Regions from separate parts of the Alsobacter sp. R-9 genome, predicted to be linked through region 1. Evidence: predicted binding sites of a transcription regulator. Region 1 holds the regulator's gene; each other region holds the start of a gene.

Region 1 (4,274 bases):
GGCGTCGGTGACGTCTGCTGCGCCGCCACCGTGCTCTACGTGCTGCTGCCCGCCGGATACGGCGTCGAATTCGGGACCTTCGCCGCGGTCTACGCCTTCGCCTGCATCCTCGGCATGGTCAGCCACGCCCCGGGCGGGCTGGGCGTGTTCGAGGCGACCATCCTGCTCGCCTTCTGGCGCCTGCCCTACGAGGGGCTGATCGGCGCGTTGCTGCTGTTCCGCATCTGCTACTACCTCGTGCCGTTCGTCATCGCGCTTCTCGTGCTCGGCGGGCTCGAGATCGCCACCCGGGTCCGGGCCTTCCGGGCGCGGGTGGAAGAAGGCACGGTCCGCGAGGACTGACACGCCACCGTCGCACGACGCATGACCATGATGCTGCGACCGGAGGAGACCATGCCGCGCGTCGACGATCCCGATCCGTCCGGGCAGGCCCTGATGCGGGCCATCCTCGCCGCGCTGTCCGATCCGGCCATCGTCACGGATCCCGGCGGCGTCGTGCTGGCCTTCAACGCATCCGCCGGCGCGGCATGGCCGGCGCTGGCCGCCGGCCGGCCGCTCTCCTTCGCCGTTCGCTCTCCGGACGTGGTGGACGCACTGCGACGGCTGCGCGACGGGGAAACCCGCGTGATCGGTTCCTATGCGGAGCGCGTTCCCGTCGAGAAGTTCTTCGACGTGACCGCCAGCATCCTCGCGCCGGACGCCGGGCGCGGCGAGCCCTCGGCGCTGCTCCTGTTCCGCGACCGCACCGAGCAGCAGCGCCTCGACATGATGCGCGTCGACTTCGTCGCCAACGCCAGCCACGAACTGCGGACGCCGCTGGCCTCCGTCCTCGGCTTCATCGAGACGCTCCAGGGGCCGGCCCGCGACGATGCGGTGGCGAGGGAACGGTTCCTCGGCATCATGCGCGAGCAGGCCCGGCGCATGGCCCGGCTGATCGACGACCTCCTGACGCTGTCGCGGGTCGAGATGGCCGAGCATCGCCGCCCGGAGGCGCCGGTCGACCTGGGCGCCGTCGTCCGGCAGGTGATGGACACGCTGCGGCCCCTCGCGGACGACAGGGGCGTCGCCCTCGCCCTCGACCAGCGTCTCCCGGCACCGGTCGTGCCCGGCGACCGGGACGAGCTGCTGCGGGTCGTCGAGAACCTGATCGAGAACGCGATCAAGTACGGACAATCCGGCGGAAAGGTCGATGTCACGCTGGACGAGGAACCGGACGCGGGCACCGGCGGGACGGTTCGCCTGTCGGTCCGGGACTACGGGCCGGGGATCGCGCCCGAGCACGTGCCGCGCCTCACCGAGCGGTTCTATCGCGTGGACACCGGTCAGAGCAGGGTCCAGGGAGGCACGGGTCTGGGCCTTGCCCTCGTCAAGCACGTCCTCAACCGCCACCGCGGACGCCTTGTGATCGAGAGCCGCCCGGGCGAGGGCGCCACCTTCCGGGTCCTTCTTCCCTCGAGGGTCGAAGACGGCCGCGTCGGCTGACGGGTGTTATAAAAGCGTCATCCCGCAGTCATAGAAGGAACGCGTCCCAGCGGGGGTGTGACCATGGCGAGCGTGCCGCGAATCCTGATCGTCGAGGACGAGGAGCCGCTGACCCTGCTCCTGCGCTACAATCTCGAGTCGGAAGGCTATGCCGTGGAAACCGTTGCGCGCGGTGACGACGCGGAGCTGACCCTGCGCGAGACCGTTCCCGACCTTGTCCTTCTCGACTGGATGCTGCCCGGCCTGTCGGGGATCGAGCTCTGCCGCCGGCTGCGGCAGCGCCCCGAGACGCAGCGGCTTCCCGTGATCATGCTCACCGCCCGCGGAGAGGAGAGCGAGCGCGTCCGCGGCCTCGCCACCGGCGCCGACGACTACATCGTCAAGCCGTTTTCGGTGCCCGAGCTCCTCGCCCGCGTGCGGGCCCTGCTGCGCCGGGCCTCCCCCGAACGCGTCGCGAGCGTTCTGGAGGCCGGCGACATCGCGCTCGACCGCGAGACGCGGCGCGTGCGCCGGGGCGGCCGGGAACTGCACCTCGGGCCTACTGAATTCAGAATGCTGGAGTTCCTGATGGAGAAGCCGGGCCGGGTCTTCAGTCGCGCCCAGCTTCTCGACGGCGTGTGGGGCATGGACAGCGAGATCGACGAGCGCACCGTCGACGTCCATGTGGGCCGCTTGCGCAAGGCACTCAACCGTCCGCGGGAGCGTGATCCGATCCGCACGGTGCGCGGCGCCGGGTATTCCTTCGACGAGACCTTCTCCCGCCGCGCCTGAAGGGTTGCACGACGCCGCACTGTCCGGCGCGCATGGCTCCCCGCTTGGCCCGGAGGGGCGACGCGGCTACGCTCTTCCCATGTCGGAGATCCGGACCCGTCCCATCCGCCGCCCGCCGCCGGCGCGCCCGCCCGAGCGACGGCCCGCGCCCGCCATCGCCGAGGCTCTGGCGGGGATCGTCCTGCGCGTGCCGACGTCCCGCATCGCCCTGCGCCAGTCGCCGACGACCTTCTCGGTCGAGGGAACCGGTTCGCCGGGCCTCTGCTGGTTCTTCATCGGGCTCGACGTCCGCCGCGGTCGCTACGAGGTCCATGTCGAGGACGTCGAGCAGCACGGCAGCCTGCGGGGCCTGCGCCACGGCGAGCTCGAAGCGGTGCTGAGGGCACTGGTGGCGGGAGAGGTCTGGGTCGTCTCGACGGTCGATCGCCGGGCTTCACGCACGCGCATCCGCCTGCGGGAGCCCGGGCTTTCAGACTGGGTTCACCGGCGCTCGCGCTGGCTCGTGCCGCGCCGCCCCGGATACCGGCGGCAGCGCTTTGCCGACTATCGCGACGACGGCGCCTGAGCGGCCTAGTCGCGCGCGACGGTCCGGTTGCGGTCGCGGCGACGCTCCAGCGACGGCTGATAGGCGATCTGCGCGTGATAACCGCAATAGGGGGTGCCGGGCGGGGACTTCGCGCCGCAGAAGCGGAAGTCCGGCGACGTCGGGTCGCCATGCGGCCAGCGGCACATGGATTCCCGCAGCTCCATGATCGTGACCCGCTCCGACATCGGGATCACCACCTCCGGCGCGGGCGCCGGGGCCACGTGAACGACGGGGGCCGGCGTCGGCGCCGCCTTCGGGCTGAGCGCGAGGTTGCCGCGCACGGCGGGCCCGTGGCTCATCGGATGGCTGGGCGCGCGGGTGGTCTTGCGCGGCCGTGCGGCCTGCGGCGCCGGCGCCTTGGCGCGACCCGACAGTCCAAGGCGGTGCACCTTCCCGATCACGGCGTTGCGCGTCACGCCGTTTCCGAGCTCGGCGGCGATCTGGCTGGCGCTGAGACCCTGGTTCCAGAGTTTCTTCAGCAGCTCGACGCGATCGTCGTTCCAGGACATCGGCCTCATCCCCGTCTGTGTTGAGCGGCGCCTCGAATCCGCCTCCGTTCGCTCCCCCCGTTCCCCGGACGAGCGCACGCAAGATATCGATGGTTCCGTAGTTTGCCGCACCAGATGTCGTATTCGACAGGGGCGAACCTACGCCAGCCGCGGACTCCGGTGCAACCGGACAGTCCGCCGGTCCCGCGTTTTCAACAAGGATCGTGGCGCCACCGCGGCGGGGGTGCCGCGACGCTCGCGCGCAGCCGCGCGTTGACAAGAAGAAAGGCCTGCCACATTAGTTTTTCGGTCGTGCCGCCCGTGTCGGGCGGCTTTTTGATTTTGCAGGCCCGAACGAGAGACAGGACCATGGCCTCCGTGAACCAGACACCGTCGCCGCTGCTGCCAACCTTCGCGCGCGCCGAGCTGTCGTTCGAGCGAGGCGAGGGGCCGTGGCTCATCACCGATCGAGGCGACCGCTACCTCGACTTCGGCTCGGGCATCGCCGTCAACGCGCTCGGCCACGCCCACCCCCATCTCGTCGCCGCCCTGAAGGAGCAGGCGGAGAAGGTGTGGCACGTGTCCAACCTCTACCGGATCCCGGAAGGGGAACGGCTGGCGCAGCGGCTCGTCGACAACACGTTTGCCGACCACGTCTTCTTCACCAACTCCGGCGCCGAGGCGCTGGAGTGCGCGATCAAGATGGCGCGCAAGTACCACCACGCGAACGGCCATCCGGAGCGCTTCCGGATCGTCACCTTCGAGGGCGCCTTCCACGGCCGCACGCTGGCGACCATCGCAGCCGGCGGGCAGAAGAAGTACCTCGAGGGCTTCGGCCCGAAGGTCGAGGGCTTCGACCAGGTGCCGTTCGGCGACCACGAGGCGCTCAAGGCCGCCATCGGCCCGGAGACCGCTGCGATCCTCGTCGAGCCCGTGCAGGGCGAGGG
Region 2 (4,274 bases), on a different contig from region 1:
CGCCCGGGGCGATGCAGCGGAGCTCCGCACCAGGCTGACCAGGCTGTTCGAGGAGGTCCGGCGCACCGATCCATCGGTCTCAGCCCTCGAGGTCACGAACGACAAGGGCGTCATCCTGATGCGGGGGCATCGACCCGCCCAGTTCGGTGACAACAAGTCGTCCGACCCCCTCTTCCGGGATGCGCTCAAGGGCGGACGCTCGAACGGCTACTCGGTCTCGCCGACGTCGGGTGAGGTCGCGGCGGAGGGAGTCGTCCCGCTGTTCCACGACGGGGTGCAGGTGGGAACGGTGAAGGTGGGGGCCTACCTTCGGGCCGACACGGCGGCGGAGCTGAAGAGCGCATCCGGTTCCGAGATCATCATGACCCGCGGCGGCAAGGTGAACGTCTCCACGATTCCGGGGATCGAGGCGGTTCCGGCCGCGTCCGGGACCGGCGCGGAAACCATCGACCTGGGCGGCTCGCGCTACAGCACCGCCCGGGCTTCGATCCGCACCACGGGGTCGGACGACGTGCAGGTCGTCAGCCTCACCGACGTTCGTCCCGCGATGGACGAGATCTCCCGCTTCACGCTCGCCTTCCTCGGCCAGGCGTCCCTCGCGCTGCTGCTCCTGCTGCCGGCCGTCATCGTGCTGATGCGGCGCCTGGCGGCGGTGATCCAGGACGTCACCGCGTCGATGTCGAAGATCGCCGAGGGCCATCTCGACTCCGAGGTGAGGCATTCCGAGCGGCAGGACGAGGTGGGGGCCATGGCCCGGGCGGTCGCGGTCTTCCGCGAGAACGGCCTGCGCGTCCGGGACCTCGAGGCCAAGGAGCGCGCCGCCGCCGCCGAGCGCGCCGCGCGCACCGAGGCGATGATCGCCACGGTGCAGGACGTCGGCCAGGTCGTGGCCGCCGCCGCCGCCGGCGACTTCTCGGCACGCCTCCAGGTGCAGACCGACGATCCGCAGATGGCGCGGCTGGTCGACGGCGTGAACCAGATCAACGCGGTCGTCGATTCCGCCACGGCGGACTTCGCCGCCGTGCTGGAGCGCATCTCCCAGGGCGACCTCACCCAGCCTGTCGCGGCCGAGTACAGGGGCCGGTTCGCCGATCTGAAGCGGGCGATCAACACCACCATCGAGCGGCTTTCTCAGACCGTCGGCACCGTCCAGGTCGCCGCGGTCGACGTCGCCAGCGCGGCGCGCGAGATCAACGCGGGGGCGAACGATCTCTCCCGCCGCACGGAGGGACAGGCCGCGTCGCTGGAGGAGACCGCCGCCACGACCGAACAGCTGGCAGCCTCCGTCAAGGCCTCGGCCCAGTCCTCCCGCAAGGCCCTCGAACTGGCCGAGGAGGCCATGAAGGTGGCGGAATCCGGCGGCTCCATCGTCGGCCAGGCGGTCGACGCCATGGCCCGGATCGAGCAGGCGTCCCAGAAGATCTCCGACATCACCACGGTGATCGACGAGATCGCGTTCCAGACCAATCTCCTCGCGCTGAATGCGGCCGTCGAGGCCGCCCGTGCCGGCGACGCCGGCAAGGGCTTCGCCGTCGTCGCGTCCGAAGTGCGCACCCTGGCGCAGCGGTCGAGCGAGGCGGCCAAGGACATCACCGGTCTCATCCAGGCGTCGGGAACCGAGGTCGTGCAGGGCGTCCGGCTCGTCCGCGAGGCGGGCGATGCGCTGACGAAGATCGTGTCGGCGTCCCACCACGTGGCCGCGACGGTGGGCGAGATCGCCTCCGCCACGGCGGAACAGGCGAACGGCATCGACGAGATGAGCCAGGTCGTCGCCCAGATGGACCAGACGACGCAGCAGAACGCCGCGCTGGCCGAGGAGAGCGCAGCCTCGGCGACCTCGCTCAGCGTCCAGATCGACCGTCTCAACGAGGCCGTGGCGATCTTCCGGACCCGGGAGAACGCCGGCGGCGGCCTCGCCGCAAGCCATCGCTCCGTCGAGCCCGGATCGGGTTCCGGACCCGCCCGTCTGCGGGGCATGGCGGAGGCCGCCTTTGCGGCCGCGGGACGCCCCGGCTCGCCGAGGCGCGCCGCACGCTAGCGCCGCGCCCGCCCGCGCCGCTCCGCCGCCGCAGGGTCGCGGAGCGGTCCGTCATCCGACTGACAGACAAATCAGGTGTAAGCGGCCCCGGAGCAACAAGGGCGGGGCTGTCGCATGAGCCATCCCACGATCGACGTGCGCACGCTGTTCCTCTCCGACGTGCATCTCGGCACGAAGGGTTGCCAGCCCGACCTGCTGCTCGACTTCCTCAGGCACTGCGAGGCCGAGACGATCTACCTCGTGGGCGACATCGTGGACGGCTGGCGCCTGAAGGCGGGGTGGTACTGGCCGCAGGAGCACAATGACGTGGTGCAGAAGCTCCTGCGCAAGGTCAGGAAGGGCACCCGCCTCGTCTACGTTCCGGGCAATCACGACGAGTTCCTGCGCGACTACGCCGGCTCCACCTTCGGCGGCATCGAGGTGGCCGAGGAGGCTGTGCACGTCACGGCGGACGGGCGGTGCGTGCGCGTGCTCCACGGCGACAAGTTCGACGTCGTCATCGCGCATGCGCGCTGGCTCGCGCATCTCGGCGACAGCGCCTACGACTTCGCGATCTGGATGAGCGCCCACATCAGCAGGGTCCGGCGCCGGCTGGGGCTGCCCTACTGGTCGTTCTCGGCGTGGAGCAAGCAGAAGGTCAAGAAGGCCGTCAGCTTCATCGGCGCCTTCGAGGAGGCCGTCGCGGCCGAAGCCTCCCGGCACGGGGCCGACGTGGTCGTCTGCGGTCACATCCACCACCCGGTGGTGAAGCGCATCGGCGACGTGCTGTATGTCAACACGGGCGACTGGGTGGAATCCTGCTCCGCCGTGGTCGAGCACCACGACGGCCGTCTGGAACTGCTGCGCTGGACCTCTCCTCGCCTCGAGGTGGAGCAGGGCCCCGCACCCGTCGCCCTCCCCGCCCCCGTCGCGGCCTGACGGGATCCCGGCCCCGTCACCTGACCGCCATCACCGGATGCACCGTCGCCCTCGGCAAGCCGGCCGGCGCCTGCACGGCCGTGCGGAAGCCCGATCGCGACCGGCGCGAATGTCGCGCGGCCCGGGGAGCGTGCCGTCGGCTGCCGGCGTCAGTTCGGCGGGGCGAGGTCGAAGCGAGCGGTCTCGCGGCCGGTCGCCACGTCCACGACCACCACGGTCAGGCGGTTGCCGGCCTCGAAGGTGACGGCGAGGCGCCCGTCGCCGAGCGCCGTCGAGACGACCCGTGCGCCCGCCGGCAGCCGTGGCGCGGCACCCCCCGCGGGGGCCACGGTTCCGATCGCTCCCGGGGCAGGCGCGGCGGGCGCGGCCGGAGCGCCGGCGGTGGCCGCCGGGCTCGCGCCCGACCCGCTGCCCTTGACGATGCGGATGATCAGCGTCGAAAAGACCACGAGGGCCATCGCCACCAGGATGACCCCGAGCACGATCACCACGATCTTCAGGGCCATGAGCCGCGCCTGCTGGCGCATCGCGGCTTCCGGATCGTCGGCATCGCCCGGCGGTGCGGCGGTCGGCTTGGCGGTCATGCGGCGGATCGTCCGGCAGTGAAGGAAAGACGAAGGGAAGCGCCGTGACCGAGCGGGACCACGACGACGGGGACAGGCTGGAGCTTGTAGCGGGCGACGGCGACAAAGGCGAGCGGCTGGACCGCTTCCTCGCACGCTCCGTGCCAGACCTCTCCCGCACCCGCCTCAAGGCGCTGGTCCTGGCCGGCCGCGTCGCGGTGGCGGGCGTCACGATCGACGATCCGGGGCGAAAGCTCGAGGCGGGCGCCGTGGTGACGCTGGAGGTACCCCCGCCCGAGCCCGCCGAGCCGGCCGCCGAGGACATCCCCCTCGCCGTCGTCTACGAGGACGACGACCTTATCGTCATCGACAAGCCGGCGGGCCTCGTCGTCCACCCGGCCGCCGGCCACGACAGCGGCACTCTCGTCAACGCCCTCATCGCCCATTGCGGCGACAGCCTCTCGGGCATCGGCGGGGTCCGCCGCCCAGGCATCGTCCACCGCCTCGACAAGGACACGACCGGCCTGCTGGTGGTGGCCAAGAACGACCGGGCCCACCAGCGGCTCGCCGCCCAGTTCGCCGACCACGGGCGCACCGGGCCGCTCGAGCGCGCCTACACGGCGGTCGTCTGGGGCGTGCCGCCCCGCAAGCACGGTACCGTCGACGCCGCCATCGACCGCTCCTCGCGCAGCCGCGAGCGCATGGCCGTGGTTCCGCACGGCAAGGGGCGGGAGGCCATCACGCACTACACGGTG
Region 3 (4,274 bases), on a different contig from region 1:
GCGAGGGCTTCCAGATCCCGCGCTGGAAGGAGGCCTACGGCGTCTCCGAGAGCGACACCTTCCGCACGATGACGATCCAGGAGACCGGCGGCACCCGCAAGACCGTCGCCGCCGGCGTCGAGGCGATCAGGCACATGCTGCCCATCGCCAATGCGGTGAAGCGCGAGACCTGCCCCGCCTCCGAACTGATGCTCGCGCTTCAGTGCGGCGGCTCGGACGGCTACTCCGGCATCACCGCCAACCCGGCGCTGGGCGCCGCGGTGGACCTCCTGGTGCGTCACGGCGGCACGGCGATTCTCTCCGAGACGCCGGAGATCTACGGCGCGGAGCACCTGCTCACCCGCCGCGCCGCCAGCCGCGAGGTCGGCGAGAAGCTCGTGTCCATGATCCACTGGTGGGAGGACTACACCGCCCGCAACAAGATGGAGATGAACAACAACCCCTCGCCGGGCAACAAGCTCGGCGGCCTCACCACCATCCTCGAGAAGTCGCTCGGCGCTGCCGCAAAGGGCGGCACCACGACGCTGGCGGGGGTCTACCACTACGCCGAGCCCGTGGACGCGAGGGGCTTCGTCTACATGGACACGCCCGGCTACGACCCCGTGTCGGCCACGGGGCAGGTGGCGGGCGGCGCCAACATGCTCTGCTTCACCACGGGGCGCGGCTCCGCCTACGGCTGCAAGCCGACGCCCTCCATCAAGCTCGCGACCAACAGCGAGATCTACCGCCGCATGATCGACGACATGGACATCAACTGCGGCGACATCCTCGACGGCGTGTCCATCGAGGAGAAGGGCCGGGAGATCTTCGACATGGTGCTGCGCGTCGCCTCCGGCGAGCGCTCCAAGTCGGAGCAGCTCGGCTACGGCGACGCCGAGTTCGTGCCGTGGACGGTCGGCGCCACGATGTGACGGCAGCGTCAGCGCGACTACACCGGCGACGACACGTCGCAGGTTTCGGTTCCGCTTTCGATTTTGTCGTTGAACTGTCGTGGAACGTTCATGTTAAGCTGCAAACAAACCACAACATCCGTTCCATCAAGGAGCCGGCACGCGCCGGGCGGGATGTTGGGACCAGAGGGAGAAACCGAATGAAGCACCACCTGAAAGCCGCCATCTCCGTCGTCGCCGTCCTCACGGCCGCGCCCGCGCTCGCGCAGACGGAGATCCAGTGGTGGCACGCCATGACCGGCGCCAACAACGACGTGGTCAACAAGCTGGCGGCCGACTTCAACGCCTCGCAGAACGAGTACAAGGTCGTCGCGACCTACAAGGGCTCATATGCCGACACGCTGAACGCCGGCATCGCCGCCTTCCGCGCCGGCAACGCGCCGCACATCATGCAGGTGTTCGAGGTGGGCACCGCCACGATGATGGCCGCCAAGGGCGCCATCAAGCCGGTGCAGGAGATGATGAAGGAGGCGGGCGAGAAGTTCGATCCGCAGTCGTACCTCCCGGCGATCACCGGCTACTACTCGACCGCCAAGGGCGACATGCTGTCGTTCCCCTTCAACTCGTCGACGATGGTCATGTGGATCAACCGCGACGCGCTGAAGAAGGCCAACATCACCGAGATCCCGAAGACCTGGCCCGAGGTGTTCGAGGCGGGCAAGAAGCTGAAGGCGGCCGGGTGGGACAAGTGCGGCTTCACCGCCGCGTGGTCACCGTGGGCGCTCGTCGAGCAGTTCTCGGCCTGGCACAACGTGCCGATGGGCACGAAGGCCAACGGCCTCGACGGCTTCGACACCGAGATGAAGTTCAACAGCCCCACGCACGTGAAGCTGCTGACGGACCTCGTCAACCTCCAGAAGGACAAGACCTACGACTACTCGGGTCGCGCCAACGAGAACGAGGGCCGCTTCACCTCGGGTGAGTGCCCGATCATGCTCACCTCGTCGGGCTTCTTCGGCAACGTCAAGGCGAACGCCAAGTTCGACTTCACCTCGGCGCTGATGCCGTACTACCCCGACGTCGCCGGCGCGCCGCAGAACTCCATCATCGGCGGCGCCTCGCTGTGGGTGATGGGCGGCAAGTCCGCGGCCGAGTACAAGGGCATCGCCAAGTTCTTCACCTTCCTCTCCGACACCGACCGGCAGGCCAAGCTGCACATCGAGTCGGGCTACCTGCCGATCACCAAGGCGGCGTACGAGAAGGTGAAGGCGTCGGGCTTCTACCAGCAGAACCCGGACCGCGAGACGCCCATCAAGTCGCTCACCAACAAGGAGCCGACCGAGAACTCCCGCGGCCTGCGCTTCGGCAACATGGTGCAGATCCGCGACATGATCTCGGAGGAGCTCGAGAACGCGCTCGCCGGCAAGAAGTCGCCCCAGCAGGCGCTGGACGACGCCGTGAGCCGCGCCAACGCGACGCTGCGCCAGTTCGAGCGCACCGCCGGCCGCTGATCGTGACGAAGGCGCGCCCGCAACCGCGGGCGCGCCTTTTCCATGCGCGAAGCCTCGCCTAGAGTGGGGCGCGCCCGCGCATCCCGCCCCCGCCTTCCCCGGCCCTCCGGAGCAGCATGGAAAAGCGTTCGGTCTTCAGCAATCGCCTGCTGCCGTACCTGCTGCTGGCGCCGCAGCTCGCCATCACCCTCGTCTTCTTCTACTGGCCGGCCTCGCAGGCGGCGTGGATGTCGTTTCGCATCCAGGACGCCTTCGGCACTGCCACCGAGTTCGTCTGGTTCGAGAACTACACCGAGCTGTTCAAGTCCCGCGCCTACTACGAGGCGATGTGGACGACGGTGATCTTCTCCACCTGCGTCACCTTCCTGTCGATGTCGTCGGCGCTGCTGCTCGCCGTCATGGCCGACAAGCAGATCCGCGGCGCCACCGCCTACCGCACGCTCCTGATCTGGCCCTACGCCGTGGCCCCGGCCATCGCCGGCGTGCTGTGGCTGTTCATGTTCCAGCCGTCGCTCGGCATGGTCGGCCGGATGCTGCGCGGCATGGGATACGACTGGAACCCCCTGCTCAACGGCACGCACGCCATGGTGCTGGTCATCCTGGCGGCGACGTGGAAGCAGATCAGCTACAACTTCCTCTTCTTCCTCGCCGGCCTGCAGTCGATCCCCAAGAGCCTCATCGAGGCGGCGGCGATCGACGGCGCCCGCCCCGTGCGGCGCTTCTGGACGATCGTGTTCCCGATGCTGTCGCCGACGACCTTCTTCCTGCTCGTCGTCAACATCACCTACGTCTTCTTCGACACCTTCGGCATCATCGACGCCATTACCAAGGGCGGGCCGGCCAAGGCGACGGAGACGCTCGTCTACAAGGTCTTCAACGACGGCCGGCTCGGCGGCGATCTCGGCGGCTCGGCGGCCCAGTCCGTGATCCTGATGATCATCGTCATCAGCCTCACGGCGATCCAGTTCCGCTACGTCGAGCGCAAGGTGACCTACTGATGCGGGGGCGGGGCTGATGGTCGAGAAGCGTCACTGGTTCACCGACGCGCTGCCGCACGTGATCCTGCTGATCGGCGTGTTCATCGTCGCCTTCCCGGTGTGGCTCGCCTTCGTCGGCTCCACCTGGGACGCCGCGACGATCGCCAACGGCACGATGCCCATCGTGCCGGGGCCCTACGCCGTCGAGAACTACTACCGCACCATCTTCGTGGGCGCCGGCCGCACCACGGGACAGCCGGTCGGCGTGCTGATGCTGAACAGCTTCATCATGGCGATCACCATCGCCGTCGGGAAGATCTGCATCTCGATCATCTCGGCCTATGCGGTGGTCTATTTCCGCTTTCCGTTCCGGATGGCGGCCTTCTGGCTGATCTTCATCACGCTGATGCTGCCGGTCGAGGTGCGCATCTACCCGACCTACGAGATCGTTGCGCAGCTGCGCATGCTCGACACCTATGCCGGCCTCGCCGTCCCGCTCATCGCCTCGGCGACAGCCACGCTGCTGTTCCGCCAGTTCTTCATGACCATCCCGGACGAGCTGGTCGAGGCGTCGAAGATCGACGGTGCCGGGCCGTTCAAGTTCTTCAAGGACACCGTGCTGCCGCTGTCGGTCACCACCATCGCGGCGCTATTCGTGATCCAGTTCATCTACGGCTGGAACCAGTATCTCTGGCCCCTGCTGATCACGACGAAGGACAACATGCAGACCATCGTCATCGGCATCAAGACGATGCTGGTGACGCAGGACGCGCTCACCGAATGGCAGCTCGCCATGACCACCGCCGTGCTGGCCATGCTGCCGCCGGTGCTGGTGGTCCTGCTGATGCAGAAGCTGTTCGTGCGCGGCCTCGTGGAAACGGAGAAGTAGGCCGATG

The links. The regulator PhoB, encoded in region 1, activates phosphate uptake and scavenging genes when phosphate is short. The targets are predictions, from matches to a motif close to TGTCATNNANCTGTCAT.
Region 2: a site for PhoB is predicted at 2,088-2,104, ahead of ACX9GQ_RS02330 (UDP-2,3-diacylglucosamine diphosphatase). Genes of this name have one in related genera too.
Region 3: a site for PhoB is predicted at 976-992, ahead of ugpB (sn-glycerol-3-phosphate ABC transporter substrate-binding protein UgpB). Genes of this name have one in related genera too.

Annotation. Positions count from the first base shown of each region.
Region 1 covers NZ_JBTSWJ010000003.1:424,584-428,857, forward strand. Annotated here, with positions in the region: gene ACX9GQ_RS07515 (lysylphosphatidylglycerol synthase domain-containing protein) at 1-342, shown strand, start outside; gene ACX9GQ_RS07520 (ATP-binding protein) at 370-1,482, shown strand; gene phoB (phosphate regulon transcriptional regulator PhoB) at 1,546-2,253, shown strand; gene ACX9GQ_RS07530 (hypothetical protein) at 2,333-2,818, shown strand; gene ACX9GQ_RS07535 (GcrA family cell cycle regulator) at 2,824-3,348, opposite strand; gene ACX9GQ_RS07540 (acetylornithine transaminase) at 3,697-4,274, shown strand, end outside.
Region 2 covers NZ_JBTSWJ010000001.1:501,284-505,557, reverse strand. Annotated here, with positions in the region: gene ACX9GQ_RS02335 (methyl-accepting chemotaxis protein) at 1-2,038, shown strand, start outside; gene ACX9GQ_RS02330 (UDP-2,3-diacylglucosamine diphosphatase) at 2,153-2,956, shown strand; gene ACX9GQ_RS02325 (hypothetical protein) at 3,106-3,540, opposite strand; gene ACX9GQ_RS02320 (RluA family pseudouridine synthase) at 3,585-4,274, shown strand, end outside.
Region 3 covers NZ_JBTSWJ010000005.1:200,319-204,592, reverse strand. Annotated here, with positions in the region: gene ACX9GQ_RS10560 (UxaA family hydrolase) at 1-911, shown strand, start outside; gene ugpB (sn-glycerol-3-phosphate ABC transporter substrate-binding protein UgpB) at 1,091-2,401, shown strand; gene ugpA (sn-glycerol-3-phosphate ABC transporter permease UgpA) at 2,518-3,399, shown strand; gene ugpE (sn-glycerol-3-phosphate ABC transporter permease UgpE) at 3,416-4,267, shown strand; gene ACX9GQ_RS10540 (sn-glycerol-3-phosphate import ATP-binding protein UgpC) at 4,272-4,274, shown strand, end outside.